DNA from 4 places in the Ideonella alba genome. Region 4 is predicted to be linked to each of the others. Evidence: predicted binding sites of a transcription regulator. Region 4 holds the regulator's gene; each other region holds the start of a gene.
What was found. Region 4 encodes LexA, which represses DNA repair genes until DNA is damaged. Its sites were predicted from a motif close to ACTGTATNNNNATACAGT; they were not measured.
Positions count from the first base shown of each region.

Region 1: the regulator LexA is predicted to act here: its motif matches at 1,932-1,949, upstream of recA (recombinase RecA).
Region 2: the regulator LexA is predicted to act here: its motif matches at 1,437-1,454, upstream of KAK03_RS15630 (DNA topoisomerase IV subunit B).
Region 3: the regulator LexA is predicted to act here: its motif matches at 1,692-1,709, upstream of KAK03_RS19585 (ATP-dependent helicase).

Region 1 is NZ_JAGQDD010000018.1:10,376-13,887, forward strand. It holds gene KAK03_RS19235 (sensor histidine kinase) at 1-1,137, opposite strand, end outside; gene KAK03_RS19240 (response regulator) at 1,164-1,835, opposite strand; gene recA (recombinase RecA) at 1,987-3,027, shown strand; gene KAK03_RS19250 (regulatory protein RecX) at 3,049-3,512, shown strand, end outside.
Region 2 is NZ_JAGQDD010000012.1:36,074-39,585, forward strand. It holds gene KAK03_RS15620 (class I SAM-dependent methyltransferase) at 1-17, opposite strand, end outside; gene KAK03_RS15625 (MFS transporter) at 141-1,355, opposite strand; gene KAK03_RS15630 (DNA topoisomerase IV subunit B) at 1,505-3,487, shown strand; gene KAK03_RS15635 (lytic transglycosylase domain-containing protein) at 3,462-3,512, shown strand, end outside.
Region 3 is NZ_JAGQDD010000018.1:85,987-89,498, reverse strand. It holds gene KAK03_RS19585 (ATP-dependent helicase) at 1-1,678, opposite strand, end outside; gene KAK03_RS19580 (serine/threonine-protein kinase) at 1,840-3,512, shown strand, end outside.
Region 4 is NZ_JAGQDD010000021.1:49,108-52,619, forward strand. It holds gene KAK03_RS20770 (MFS transporter) at 1-1,134, shown strand, start outside; gene KAK03_RS20775 (helix-hairpin-helix domain-containing protein) at 1,154-1,465, opposite strand; gene lexA (transcriptional repressor LexA) at 1,486-2,163, opposite strand; gene KAK03_RS20785 (asparaginase) at 2,242-3,171, shown strand; gene KAK03_RS20790 (esterase-like activity of phytase family protein) at 3,172-3,512, opposite strand, start outside.

The DNA of each region.
Region 1 (3,512 bases), on a different contig from region 4:
CGCCTCGCGCACCAGCAGCGGCTGACCGGTCAGGCGCGGCGCGCCGTCGGCGCTGTCCGGCCCTTCGTAGCCCAGGTCGATGCGCTTGTCCATGGCCTTGGGCACGAAATCCTGCACGGTCTCGGTGGCCAGGCGCACCAGGCTGTAGGCCTGCTGGCGCCGGGCCTGCTCCTGGTCCTCGGCGCGCGCCATGGACAGCAGCTGGTTGACCATGTGGGCGGCGCGCTGGCTGCTCAGCGAGATCTGCTGCAGCGAGCGCTTGACCGACTTCGGGTCGGAGCCAGCGTCGATCTCCCGCTGCGCCAACTCGGCCTGGGTGCGCAGGCCGGCCAGCGGCGTCTTCAGCTGGTGCGCGGCGTCGGCCAGGAAATGCTTGTGGGTGGCCATCGACTGGTCCAGCCGGGCCAGCAGGTCGTTGATCGAGCGCACCAGCGGCGCCACCTCCTCGGGCGCGTCGTGTTCGTCGATCGGGCTCAGGTCGCCGCTCTCGCGCTGGCGGATGCGCTGCTGCAGCTGGTTCAGCGGGGCGATGCCGCGCGCCAGCGCAAACCACACCAGCAGCACCGCCAGCGGCAGGATCACGAACTGCGGCAGGATCACGCCCTTGATGATCTCGGTGGCCAGGCGCGAGCGCTTGTCCAGCGTCTCGGCCACCTGCACCAGCAGCACCCGCGGGTGGCTGCCGGGACGCAGCGCGGCGATGCGCACCGACTCGTTCTGCAGTGATTCGTCGCGGAAGGCCAGCTCGCCCACCACCAGGCGATCAAGTTCCGGCGGCGGCAGTTCGCGGTCACCCGCCAACAGCTCGCCGCGCGGCCCCAGGACCTGGAAGTAGACGCGGTCCACATCATCGCTGCGCAGCAGTGCGGCGGCCGATTCGGGCAGCTTCAGCGGCGCATTGGGCGCCGCGGCCACCGACTCCACCGCCATCTGCTGGGCAATCATCCGGGTCAGCTGGCCCAGGTCGCGGTCGTAGGGCCGGGCGGCGATGTTCTGGGCCACCAGCCAGGTCAGTGCCACGCTCATCGGCCACAGCAGCAGCAGCGGGGCGAGCATCCAGTCGAGGATCTCGCCGAACAGCGAGTGCTGTTCGCGCGGGGCCGGGCCCGGGGCAGCCAGGGGCGGAAAGACGCGCATGCCCGCTCAGCCGCGCGCGACGCCGGTCACGCGGCGATCTTCTCGAGGCAGTAGCCCAGGCCGCGCACGGTGGCGATGCGGATCGGGCCCTGCTCGATCTTCTTGCGCAGGCGGTGGATGTAGACCTCGATCGCGTTGTTGCTGACCTCTTCGCCCCACTCGCACAGGCGCGCCACCAGCTGGTCCTTGCTGACCAGGCGGCCGGCGCGCTGCAGCAGCACCTCGAGCAGCGAGATCTCGCGTGCCGAGAGCTCGATCATCTGGTCGTTGATATAGGCCACGCGGCCGGTGGCGTCGAAGGTCAGCGGGCCATGCTTGATCACGCTCGAGGCGGTGCCCAGCCCGCGGCGGGTGAGGGCGCGCACCCGCGCCTCCAGCTCCTGCAGCGAGAAGGGCTTGGCCATGTAGTCATCGGCGCCCAGGTCCAGCCCCTTGACGCGCTGCTCGACCGAATCGGCGGCGGTGAGGATCAGCACCGGCATCGACGAGCCGCGGCCGCGCAGCTTGCGCAGCACCTCCAGGCCGTGCATCCGCGGCAGGCCCAGGTCCAGGATCACCAGATCGAACTCGTGGGAGGCCAGCGCCGCGTCGGCCTCGGTGCCGCTGCTGACTTGGTCCACCGCGTAGCCGTTGCCGCGCAGCGTGCGCAGCAGGCCATCGGCCAGCACCTGGTCATCTTCCGCTATCAGGATGCGCATGGCATGTCTCCACGGGGCTCTCGTTATGGTCCAGCGCGGGCCGGTGAGCCGATTTTAGGCAGGCGCCGGGGCCCTGTCTGTCGACACTCACCCGGTACTGTACGAATATCCAGCTTTGCTGCCATAATCGCGCCGAACTCAGGAGATCACCATGGACTCGCCCACCAAGACCCTCAACCCGGAAAAGGCCAAGGCCCTGCAGGCCGCGCTGGCCCAGATCGAGAAGCAGTTCGGCAAGGGCTCGATCATGCGCCTGGGCGAGGGCGAGGCGGTCGAGGACATCCAGGTTGTCTCCACCGGCTCGCTGGGCCTGGACATCGCGCTGGGCGTGGGCGGTCTGCCGCGCGGCAGGGTGGTCGAGATCTACGGCCCCGAATCCTCGGGCAAGACCACCCTCACGCTGCAGGTGGTGGCCGAGATGCAGAAGCTCGGCGGCGTCGCTGCCTTCATCGACGCCGAGCACGCACTGGACACCGGCTACGCCCAGAAGCTGGGCGTGAACCTGCAGGAGCTGCTGATCAGCCAACCCGACACCGGCGAGCAGGCCCTGGAAATCGTCGATTCCCTGGTGCGCTCCGGCGCGGTGGACCTGGTCATCATCGACTCGGTCGCCGCCCTCACCCCCAAGGCCGAAATCGAAGGCGAGATGGGTGACCAGCTGCCCGGCCTGCAGGCCCGCCTGATGAGCCAGGCGCTGCGCAAGCTGACCGCCACCATCAAGAAGTCCAACTGCATGGTGGTCTTCATCAACCAGATCCGCATGAAGATCGGCGTGATGTTCGGCAGCCCCGAGACCACCACCGGCGGCAATGCGCTGAAGTTCTACTCCTCGGTGCGCCTGGACATCCGCCGCATCGGCTCGATCAAGAAGGGCGACGAGGTCATCGGCAACGAGACCCGCGTCAAGGTCGTCAAGAACAAGGTCTCGCCGCCGTTCAAGGAGGCCGAGTTCGACATCCTCTATGGCGAAGGCGTCAGCCGCGAGGGCGAGATCATCGACCTGGGCGTCAATGCCCGCATCGTCGAGAAGTCCGGCTCCTGGTACTCGTACAACGGCGAGAAGATCGGCCAGGGCAAGGACAACGCCCGCGAGTTCCTGAAGGAGAACCCCGACCTCGCCCATGAGATCGAGAACAAGGTTCGCGAGGCGCTGGGCGTGCGTCTGCTGCCCGCGCCTGTGGCCACCGAGTAATCCCCGCCCGGCGCGGTCGGCATGGCCCGCGAGCCCCTGGGCCTGAAGGCCTACGCGCTGTCGCTGCTGGCACGGCGTGAGTACAGCCGCCAGGAGTTGCGCGGCCGCCTGCTCGCCCAGGCGCGCAAGCGCGCGCTCTGGGCGGCCACCGACCCCCTGGGGGGGGCCGCCGATCCACTGCAGGCCTTCTTCGACGGCGCTGCCGAGCCACCCACCCCCGCCGAACCCGATCCCGAGGCCCTGGCCGCCGAGGTCGACACCGTGCTCGACTGGCTGGCCGAACGCCGCCACCAGAGCGACGCGCGCTTCGTCGAATCACGCGTCCATGCCCGCGCGCCCAAGCTGGGGCAGGCGCGCATCCGCCAGGAGCTGGCCCGCCACGGCGTCGAGCTCGATGCCGACACCCAGCAGGCCCTGAAGGACACCGAGGCCGAGCGCGCCCGCGAGGTCTGGCGCAAGCGCTTCGGCGAGCCCGCCACCGACCC
Region 2 (3,512 bases), on a different contig from region 4:
GTGGGCGTGTCGTGCATCAGAAGCAGGCCCACAGGCGGTCGGCCAGGTCTCGAACCAGGTGCGGGCTGAGGTAGGCCAGGAAGACCAGCAGCAGCGCGCCCAGCACCAGCGTCCAGGTCAGCAGCCTCACCCACATGGTGTCAGGCGGCAGCGGGCCGCAGCAGCGGCGTTTCGCGCACCGGCTGGTTGGCCAGCGCCGCGAAGATGCCCAGCGCCACCGCGATCCACCACACCGGCGTGTAGCTGCCGGCGCGGTCGTATATCCAGCCGCCCAGCCACACGCCCAGGAACGAGCCCACCTGGTGGCTGAAGAACACCACGCCTCCCAGCATAGACATGTACTGCACGCCGTAGACCTGGGCCACGATCGCGTTGGTCGGCGGCACGGTGGACAGCCACAGCACGCCCATCGTCGCGGCGAACAGGTAGACGCTCATCGGCGTCAGCGGAGCGGCCAGAAAGATCACGATCACCGCCGAGCGCAGCAGGTAGATCGCCGAGAGGATGTGGCGCTTGGGGAAGCGCTGGCCCAGCACACCGGCGCCGTAGGTGCCGAAGACGTTGAACAGGCCGATCAGCGCCAGCGCCGTGGTGGCCACCGAGGGGTCCATGCCCTGGTCGCGCAGGTAGCTGGGCATGTGCACGCCGATGAACACCACCTGGAAACCGCAGACGAAATACCCGGCGGTCAGCCAGCGGAAGCTGCCATGGCCGAAGGCCTCGCGCAGCGCGGCACCAATGCTCTGCTGCGGCCGCGCGGCCCCGCCGGCCAGGCCAGGCTCCTTCAGGCCCAGCGCCAGCGGCATGATCGCCAGCGCGGCGCAGCCCAGCACGAACAGCGCGCTCTGCCAGCCCCAGGTGGCGATCAGCCAGCTCTCCACCGGCACCATCATGAACTGGCCGAAGGAACCCGCTGCCGCGGCCACGCCCATCGCCCAGGAGCGCTTCTCGGGGGCGACGTTGCGGCCGATCACGCCGTAGACCACGGCGTAGGTGGTGCCGGACTGGGCGATGCCGATCAGCAGCCCGGTGGCCCCGGTGAAGGCCAGGCCCGAGGTGGCCAGCGCCATCAGCACCAGGCCCAGTGCATAGAGCAGGGCGCCGACCAGCAGCACCCGGAAGGCCCCGAAGCGGTCGGCCAGCGCGCCGGCGAACGGACCGGCGGCGCCCCAGGCGATGTTCTGCACCGCCAGCGCGAACGAGAAGGTCTCGCGCGTCCAGCCGCGGTCCATGGTGATCGGCTGCAGCCACAGCCCGAAGCCGTGGCGGATGCCCATCGACAGTGTCACGATCAGCGCGCCGCACAGCAGCACCTGGGTCATGGACAAGGGGCGGCGGTCGGCGGCGGTGCTCATCCAGGCACTGTAGCCCAGCGGCGCGCCCGGCGATGCACAGCAGGGTATTGCTGTCGCCTGCGTGACAGCCTGGGGAGGTAGACTGTATGCACATCCAGGCCGTCTGTTCCGTCGATGGCGACGGCAGGCTGCTGCCTACAATTTCCCGCATGGCCACCCGTTCCGCTTCCCCTTCGCCCGAGTATGGCGAGGCCTCGATCCGCGTCCTCAAGGGCCTCGAGCCCGTCAAGCAGCGCCCGGGCATGTACACCCGGACCGACAACCCGCTGCACATCATCCAGGAAGTCATCGACAACGCCGCCGACGAGGCGCTGGCCGGCTTCGGCAAGCGCATCGCGGTGACCTTGCACACCGACGGCTCGGTCAGCGTCGACGATGACGGCCGGGGCATCCCCTTCGGCCTGCACCCTGAAGAGCAGGTGCCGGTGGTGGAGATCGTCTTCACCCGGTTGCATGCTGGCGGCAAGTTCGACAAGGGCGCCGGCGGTGCCTACAGCTTCTCGGGCGGCCTGCATGGCGTGGGCGTCAGTGTCACCAACGCGCTCGCGAAGCGGCTGCAGGTGGCGGTCTGGCGCGATGGCCAGGCGGCCCAGCTGGCCTTCTCGGGCGGCGACGTGGTCGAGCCGCTGGTGGTGCGCGCCGCGCAGGCCGGTGAGCGCAAGAAGGGCACCTCGGTACGCGTCTGGCCCGACGCCAAGTACTTCGAGAGCGCCGAACTGCCGCGCAGCGAGCTGACCCACCTGCTGCGCAGCAAGGCGGTGCTGATGCCCGGGGTGACGGTCACGCTCACCACCGAGAAGACCGGCGACACCCAGACCTGGCTCTACAAGGGCGGCCTGCGCGACTACCTGCAGCAGGCGCTGCCGGCCGACCCGCTGATCCCGCTGTTCGAGGGCGCGCACTACGCCGGCGCCAACGAGGACGAGAACTTCGCCGAAGGCGAGGGCGCCGCCTGGTGCGTGGCCTTCACCGAGGATGGCGCGCTGCTGCGCGAGAGCTATGTCAACCTGATCCCCACGGTCGCCGGTGGCACCCATGAGGCCGGGCTGAAGGACGGTCTGTTCACCGCCATCAAGGGCTTCATCGAGATGCACTCGCTGCTGCCCAAGGGCGTCAAGCTGATGCCCGAGGACATCTTCGGCCGCGCCAGCTTCGTGCTCAGCGCCAAGGTGCTGGACCCGCAGTTCCAGGGCCAGACCAAGGAGCGCCTGAACAGCCGCGACGCGCTGCGTCTGGTGTCCGCCTACGTGCGCCCGGCGCTGGAGCTGTGGCTGAGCCAGCATGTCGAGCACGGCCGCAAGCTGGCCGAGCTGGTCATCAAGCAGGCCCAGACCCGCCAGCGCGCCAGCCAGAAGGTGGAAAAGCGCAAGGGCTCCGGCGTGGCCGTGCTGCCCGGCAAGCTCACCGACTGCGAGAACCGCGACATCGCGCTCAACGAGCTGTTCCTGGTTGAGGGCGACTCGGCTGGCGGCAGCGCCAAGATGGGCCGCGACAAGGAGACCCAGGCCATCCTGCCGCTGCGCGGCAAGGTGCTCAATGCCTGGGAGGTGGAGCGCGACCTGCTGTTCAAGAACAACGAGATCCACGACATCTCGGTGGCCATCGGCGTCGACCCGCATGGGCCCAACGACACGCCGGACCTCTCCGGCCTGCGTTATGGCAAGGTCTGCATCCTCTCGGACGCCGATGTCGACGGTTCGCACATCCAGGTGCTGCTGCTGACGCTGTTCTTCCGCCATTTCCCAAAGCTGGTCGAGGCCGGCCATGTGTACGTGGCCAAGCCGCCGCTGTTCCGTATCGACGCCCCGGCGCGCGGCAAGAAGCCCGCGGCCAAGCTGTATGCGCTGGACGAGGGCGAGCAGGAGGCGGCGCTGGACAAGCTGCGCAAGGAAGGCGCCCGCGAGGGCAGCTGGAGCATCAGCCGATTCAAGGGCCTGGGCGAAATGAGCGCCGAACAGCTGTGGGAAACCACGCTGAACCCCGACACCCGCCGCCTGCTGCAGGTGGGTTACGGTGCGATCGGCTTCACCGCCACCGTCGAGGCCTTCGGTCGGTTGATGGGCAAGGGCGAGGCCGCGTCGCGGCGCGAGCTGATGGAGATCCACGGTGACAGCGTCGAGATCGACGTCTGAGCGCTGCGCCCGGCTGGCCGGGGCG
Region 3 (3,512 bases), on a different contig from region 4:
TGGAGAGGATCAGGTAGTCCTCGTCCTTCAGCGGCGGGCCGCTTTCGTCGCTGGTGGCTTCGGGTGGGTCCAGTGTCAGCTCCGTCACGAAGCGCTCGCGGCTGGCGTGGCCGGCGGCCAGCTGCAGCAGTTGCTGCAGGTCCAGCGCGCGCACCGCGGCGTCTTCCTCGTGCAGGCGCTCGAGCTGCGGCAGGTACCAGTCGATCGCCAGCGCCAGTTCGTCGGGCCAGCCGCGCTGGCCGCTGCGCAGGGTCTGGCACAGCGTGGCGAAGGCGGCCAGGTCGGCACGCGCGGCGCTGGGCACGCGCGCGGCGGCCAGGGCGGCCCAGGGTTCGGGTGAAGCGTCCATCGCGTCCAGCAGCGCCGCGGCGCGGCCCGGGCCGATGCCGGGCAGCAGCGTCAGCAGCCGAAAGCCCGCCAGCCGGCTGCGCGGGTTGTCGATCCAGCGCAGCAGCGCCAGCAGGTCCTTGACGTGGGCCGCCTCCAGAAACTTCAGGCCGCCGAACTTGACGAAGGGGATGCGCCGGCGCGCCAGCTCCAGCTCGAGGGCGGCGCTGTGGCTGCCGGTGCGAAACAGCACCGCCTGGCTCTTGAGCTTCAGGCCGCCTTCGCGCAGGCGCAGCACCTCGTCGGCCACCCAGCGGGCCTGCGCGGCTTCGTCGTCCACCGCCACCAGCAGTGGCTTTTCGCTGCTGGCGCGGGTGCTGAAGAGCGTCTTGGCGAAACGCTCGGGGGCGAGCGCGATCACCGCGTTGCTGGCGTCCAGCAGCGGCTGGGTGCTGCGGTAGTTCTCGGCCAGCGTCACCACCTGCGCGGGCGGCGTGAAGCGGGCGGGGAAGTCCAGGATGTTGCGCACCTCGGCGGCGCGGAAGCCGTAGATCGCCTGCGCGTCATCGCCCACCACCGTCAGGCCCTGGCCCTGCGGCTTGAGGGCGCGCAGGATGGCTTCCTGCAGCCGGTTGGTGTCCTGGTACTCGTCGACCAGCACATGCGTGAAGCGCGCCTCCAGCGCGGCGGCGATCTCGGGGCTGGCCTGCAGCATCTCCAGCCACCACAGCAGCAGGTCGTCGTAGTCCAGCGTCTGCTGGTCCAGCTTGGCGGCGACATAGGCGCCAAACAGGCGGCGCAGCGCGGCCTCGTGCGCCACGCACCAGGGCCAGTGTTCGCGCAGCAGCGCGTCCAGCGGCTCGCGGCTGTTCACCGCGCGCGAGTAGATCGCCAGGCAGGTGCCCTTCAGCGGAAAACGCTCGGTCGTGTGGTCGGCCACGCCGGTCTGCTGGCGGCACTGGCCCATCAGGTCCTCGGCGTCACCGCGGTCGATGATGCTGAAGGTCGGCGGCAGGCCGATGGCGTCGGCGTGCTCACGCAGCAGCCGCGCGCCGATGCCGTGGAAGGTGCCGGCCCAGGGCAGCAGCGGGGCGCGCGCGGTGGGCGGCAGGCCCAGCGCCTGGTGCAGCAGGCGGCCGGCGCGCCGGGCCAGTTCCTGCGCGGCGCGGCGCGAGAAGCTCAGCAGCAGGATGCGCTGCGGATCGGCCCCGTCCTGCACCAGCCGCGCCAGGCGCGCGGCCAGCGTCATCGTCTTGCCCGAGCCGGCGCCGGCGATCACCAGCAGCGGTGCGTCGCCGTGGTCCACGGCAGCCTGCTGGGCGGGGTTCAGGGCGGGAGTGCTGGCCGACATCGGTGGACAGCATACTGGATACATCCACAGCCCGCACAGCCCCTGACGGGCGCCCGCCAACCGGGCGGCTATGCTGCGCGGGCTGTCGCACGGACGCGGCGAATGTCGTCTGTCTCCTGGCACGCCCCCCTGGCCATGGCCCCACCCGGCATTCCGCGCTGATGATCGATCCTCCGCACTGGCAGCGCCTGTCCGCCCTGCTGGATGAGGCGCTGGACCTGCCCGAGGACCAGCGCGCCGCCTGGCTGGACGCACTGTGCGCCCGTGAGCCCGGCCTGGCCGACGCGCTGCGCAGCCTGTTCCAGGGCCTGCGCACCCAGCCCGATTCGGCCCCTGCCGCCGCCTTCCAGCAGTGGCTGGCGCCCGCGCTGGCAGAACCCCAGCTGTCCACCCAGCCGGGCCAGACCCTGGGCCCCTGGCGGCTGGAGGAGAAGATCGGCGAAGGCGGCATGGGCCAGGTCTGGCGCGCCACGCGCGTGGACGGCCTGTACCAGGGCGCGGCGGCGATCAAGCTGCTGCGCAGCGACCGCGCCGGCCCCGGCCTGAGCGCCCGCTTCGCCCGCGAACGCCATGCACTGGCCCGGCTGAACCACCCCGCCATCGCCCGGCTGCTGGATGCCGGCGAGGCCCAGGGCCAGGTCTACCTGGTGCTGGAGCTGGTGCCGGGCCGCACGCTGAGCGACTGGGTGCGCCAGCATCGCCCGTCGCTGGCCCAGCGCGTGGCCCTGCTGGGGCGCATCGCCGAGGCGGTGGAGGCCGCGCATGCGCAGCTGATCGTGCACCGCGACCTGAAGCCCGGCAACGTGATGATCACCGACGAAGGCCAGCCCAAGCTGCTGGACTTCGGCATCGCCGCCCTGCTGGACGATCCCGCCGAGCCGGGCGAGCTCACGCGCAGCACCGGCCGCGGCCTGACCGTGGGCTACGCCGCGCCCGAGCAGATCATCGGCCTGTCGGTGGGGGTCGCGGCCGATGTGTTCTCGCTGGGCGTGATCCTGTTCGAGCTGGTCACCGGGGCCCTGCCCTTCAGCCAGCGCCGCCAGCCGCGCCCGGTGATGGAGATGGCGGTGCTGGAAGACCCGCCGCACCGCCTGGGCGCCGTGACGCCCGACCCCGAAGGCCCGGGCGCCGCACCCGATGGCTGGCGGGCCAATGGCGATCTGGCCGCGGTGATCGACAAGGCGCTGCGCAAGGACCCGGCGGAGCGCTACACCGGCGTGCGGGCGCTGATCGACGACCTGGACCACTGGGCCGCGCACCGCCCGGTCAGCGCGCGCCGCGGCCACTGGCGCCACCGCAGCGGCCTGTGGCTGCGCCGCCATGCGCTGCTGGCGGCCAGCGTGGGCCCGGTCGGCCTGTCGCTGGCGCTGGGCCTGGGTCTGAGCCTGTGGCAATGGCAGCGCGCCGAGCAAGCCGCCGCCCTGGCCCGCACCCGCGAGGCGCAGAGCCAGCAGCTGAGCAGCTTCATGCTGGGCGAGCTGGCCGACCGCCTGCGCCCGCTGGGCCGGCTGGACATCCTGGCCGGCCTGGGCGAGCGCAGCCTGACCGTGCTGGCCGAACAGCCCGGCGCCGACGAGGCCCCACTGGACCGCCTGCACCGCGCACAGGCGCTGCTGGTGCTGGGCGAGGTCGACAGCAGCCGCGGCCGCGGCCAGACGGCCACCGCCGTGGCCGCGCTGCAGGCCGCCGAGGACCTGCTGCGGCCGCTGGACGGCGCCGCCGGCGTGCCCGCCGACGACTGGTTCGCCACGCTGGGCGCGGTGCATTTCTGGCGCGGCCAGATCGCCTTCGACCAGGGCGACCTGGGCCCCGCGGCGGCGCAGCTGGAGCGCTA
Region 4 (3,512 bases):
CAGATGCTGATGGTGGCGCTGGGCTGGCAGATGTACGAGCTCACCCGCAGCGCCTGGCAACTCGGCCTGGTGGGTCTTGTGCAGTTCGTGCCGGCGCTGCTGCTGACGCTGCCGGCCGGTCACCTGGTGGACCACCACGACCGCCGGCACACGCTGCTGGCCAGCCTGGGCCTGCAGGCCGTGGTGGCGGCGTGCCTGGCGGCTGGCAGCGCCGGCGGCTGGCTGGGGCCGGCCGGCATCTTCGCGGTCTCGGCGCTGCTGGGTGCCGCGCGGGCCTTGCAGATGCCGTCGCAGCAGGCCTTGCTGCCCTCGCTGGTGCCCGGCGAGGCCCTGCCGCGCGCGGTGGCGGCCGGTGGCGCCGTGCTGCAGGCCTCGATTGTGGGCGGGCCGGCGTTGGGCGGCCTGGTCTACGCCGCAGGCCAGAGCGCTGGCGCGGCCTGGGTGTATGGCCTGGCGCTGCTGCTGCTGGTGCTGGCCGGGGGCGCGGTGCTGCGGCTCACGCCGCAGGGTCGACCGGCGCGCGTGGGTGCCGAGGCCGGGGCGCTCACCGCCGGCCTGCGCTTCATCGTGGCGCACCCGGTGCTGCTGGGGGCGATGGGGCTGGACCTGCTGGCCGTGCTGCTGGGCGGTGCCACTGCGCTGCTGCCGGTCTTTGCGCGCGACATCCTGGGCACCGGGCCTGAGGGCCTGGGTCTGCTGCGCGCCGCGCCGGCCCTGGGGGCACTGGCCTGCGGCCTGTGGCTGGCCCGGCACCCGTTGCAGCGCCGCGCCGGCCAGCGCCTGTTGCAGTCGGTGGCGGTCTATGGCCTGGCCACGCTGGCCTTTGCGCTGGCCGGCAGCCTGCCACTGGCGATGCTGGCGCTGGCGGTGGCCGGTGCCGCCGACATGGTCAGCGTGGTGATCCGCCAGAGCCTGGTGCAGATGGAGACGCCCGACGCGATGCGCGGCCGCGTGGCAGCGGTGAACTCCGTGTTCATCGGCGCCAGCAACCAACTGGGCGAGTTCGAATCGGGGGCCACCGCGGCCTGGCTGGGACCGGTGGGCTCGGTGTTGCTGGGCGGCGCCGGCACGCTGCTGGCGGTAGCGGTGTGGCCGCGGCTGTTTCCGGCGCTGTGGCGGCGCGACCGCCTGTGAGCCCTGGCGGGGCGAGGGCTCAGGCCGGATGCAGCGCGCCGAACTGGCGCTTGCGGTCGGCGGTGTAGTCCCACCAGGGGCGCGGTGCGGCGCCGTTCATGAAATCGACGATGGCGAGGAAGGTGTCCAGCACGCAGGGGTCCTGCCGCTTGCCGCTGTGGCGCTCCAGCGCGCGGTACAGCGCATAGGCATCGCGACCCGCCAGCTGCGACGGGTGCCGGATGCCCAGCGAACGCAGGTCGGCGGCCATCGCCGGGCCGACATTGGGCAGGCGCTCCAGCGTGTCGCACTCGGCGGCACTGGCGGCCTTGGGGGATTTGATCGTGCCCATCGGTACAGCCTGCCGGGCCATCAGATCAGCATGTGCTGCCGCACCAGGCCCACGGCGATGCCCTCGATCGAGAAGTCTTCGCGCTCGGGGCCGACGACGATGGGCTCGAAATCGGGGTTCTCGGGCAGCAACTCCACGCCCTGGCGGCCCCGGTGGAAGCGCTTGACGGTGACTTCGTTGTCGAGCCGGGCGACGACGATCTGGCCATTGCGCACCTCGCGCGTCTGCTTGACCGCCAGCAGGTCGCCGTCGACGATGCCGGCATCGCGCATGCTCATGCCCTTGACCTTCAGCAGGTAGTCGGGCTTCTGCGGGAACAGCGAGGCCTCGAGCACATAGGTCTGGTCCACGTGTTCCTGGGCCAGGATGGGATGACCGGCGGCGACGCGGCCAACCAGTGGCAATGTCAGCTGGGCCAGGCTGGGCAGCGGCAACATGAACTGCTTGCCGCGGGCCTCGTTCAGCGCGCGCAGCGTGGCAGACTGCAGCCGGATGCCGCGCGAGGTGCCGCCGACCAGCTCGATCACGCCCTTGCGGGCCAGGGCCTGCAGGTGCTCTTCAGCGGCGTTGGGCGACTTGAAGCCCAGTTCGGCAGCGATCTCGGCCCGCGTGGGCGGGGCGCCAGTGCGCTCGATGGTGCTTTGCACCAGGTCGAGCACCTGCTGCTGCCGGGCGGTGAGCTTGGGACTTTCAAGCATGGGCGGAGGTGGCCGGCTCCGGCGGAGCACGGCTGGGGTTGCATCCAGTGGCTGTATTTTTATCCAGACTGTCGAAAAATGCAAAGTGAATCGGCACGCATCGTGATCCTGGGCACCGGCGGCACCATCGCCGGCGCGGGCGACAATGTCGGCTACGCGGCCGGCAGCCTCAACGTGACCCAGCTGCTGCTGGCGGTGCCGGCACTGGCCAGCCGCACGCTGGAGGCCGAGCAGGTGGCCCAGCTCGACAGCAAGGACATGGACCACGCCACCTGGCAGCAGCTGGCGCGCCGTGCCGCCCACCACCTGGCGCGGCCCGAGGTGGCTGGTGTGGTGGTGACCCATGGCACCGACACGCTGGAGGAGACCGCCTGGTTCCTGCAGCGCGTGCTGGCGCCGGTCAAGCCCTTGGTGATGACCGCGTCGATGCGCCCGGCCACGTCGCTGCAGGCCGATGGCCCGCAGAACCTGCTGGACGCGGTGACGCTGGCCGCCGAGCCGGGCGCCCAGGGCGTGCTGGTGGCGGTGGGGGGCGAGGTCTGGGCGGCCGCCGACGTGCGCAAGACCCAGCCGTTTCGCATCGACGCGTTCGAGGGCGGCGACGCCCCGCCGGTGGCCAGCCTGCGCGAGGGCCGGGTGCTGCGCTGGCGCGACTGGCCCCGGGGCGTGGCGCTGAGTCTGGAGACGATCGCGCCCTCGGTGGCCGCCTGGCCGCGGGTGGGCATCGTCAGCAGCCATGCCGGCGTCGAGCCGGTGCTGGTGCATGCGCTGGTCGATGCGGGCTACCGCGGCCTGGTGGTCGAGGGCACCGGCAACGGCACGGTGAACGCCGCGCTGGACGCGGCGCTGCAGGCCGCGGCGCAGCGGGGCCTGCAGGTCTGGCGGGCCACGCGCTGCCAGCGCGGCGGCATCGTCGGCCAGCCCGAGGGCGCCTGGCCCTCGGCGGGCGCGCTCACACCCGCCAAGGCGCGGGTGGAGCTGCTGCTGCGCCTGCTGGTGGGGCGCTGATCAGGGCTGCTTGAAGCGCTGCGGCTCGTAGACCGAGCCGCCCAGATCGGCGTCGTCGAACGCGAAGACGAAGAACTGGTTGGGGTTGTCCTTGCCGCCCACGCTGGCCAGGAAATCGTTGTCGTTGGCCAGGTACAGCGTGTGCTTGGTGACGCCGTCGATCACCACGTCCTCACCGAAGGCCGCGCCCTCGAGCTTGGCCGGGATGTCGGCGTCGGCGATGCCGGCGGCATTGAGTGCCGCGCGCAGGTCCAGGAACAGCGTCTTGGTGGGCGCCACGGCCAGCAGGGCCGCCGCGCCGCTCAGACCGCTCACGTCGGTGGCGCCGCTCAGGTCCACCT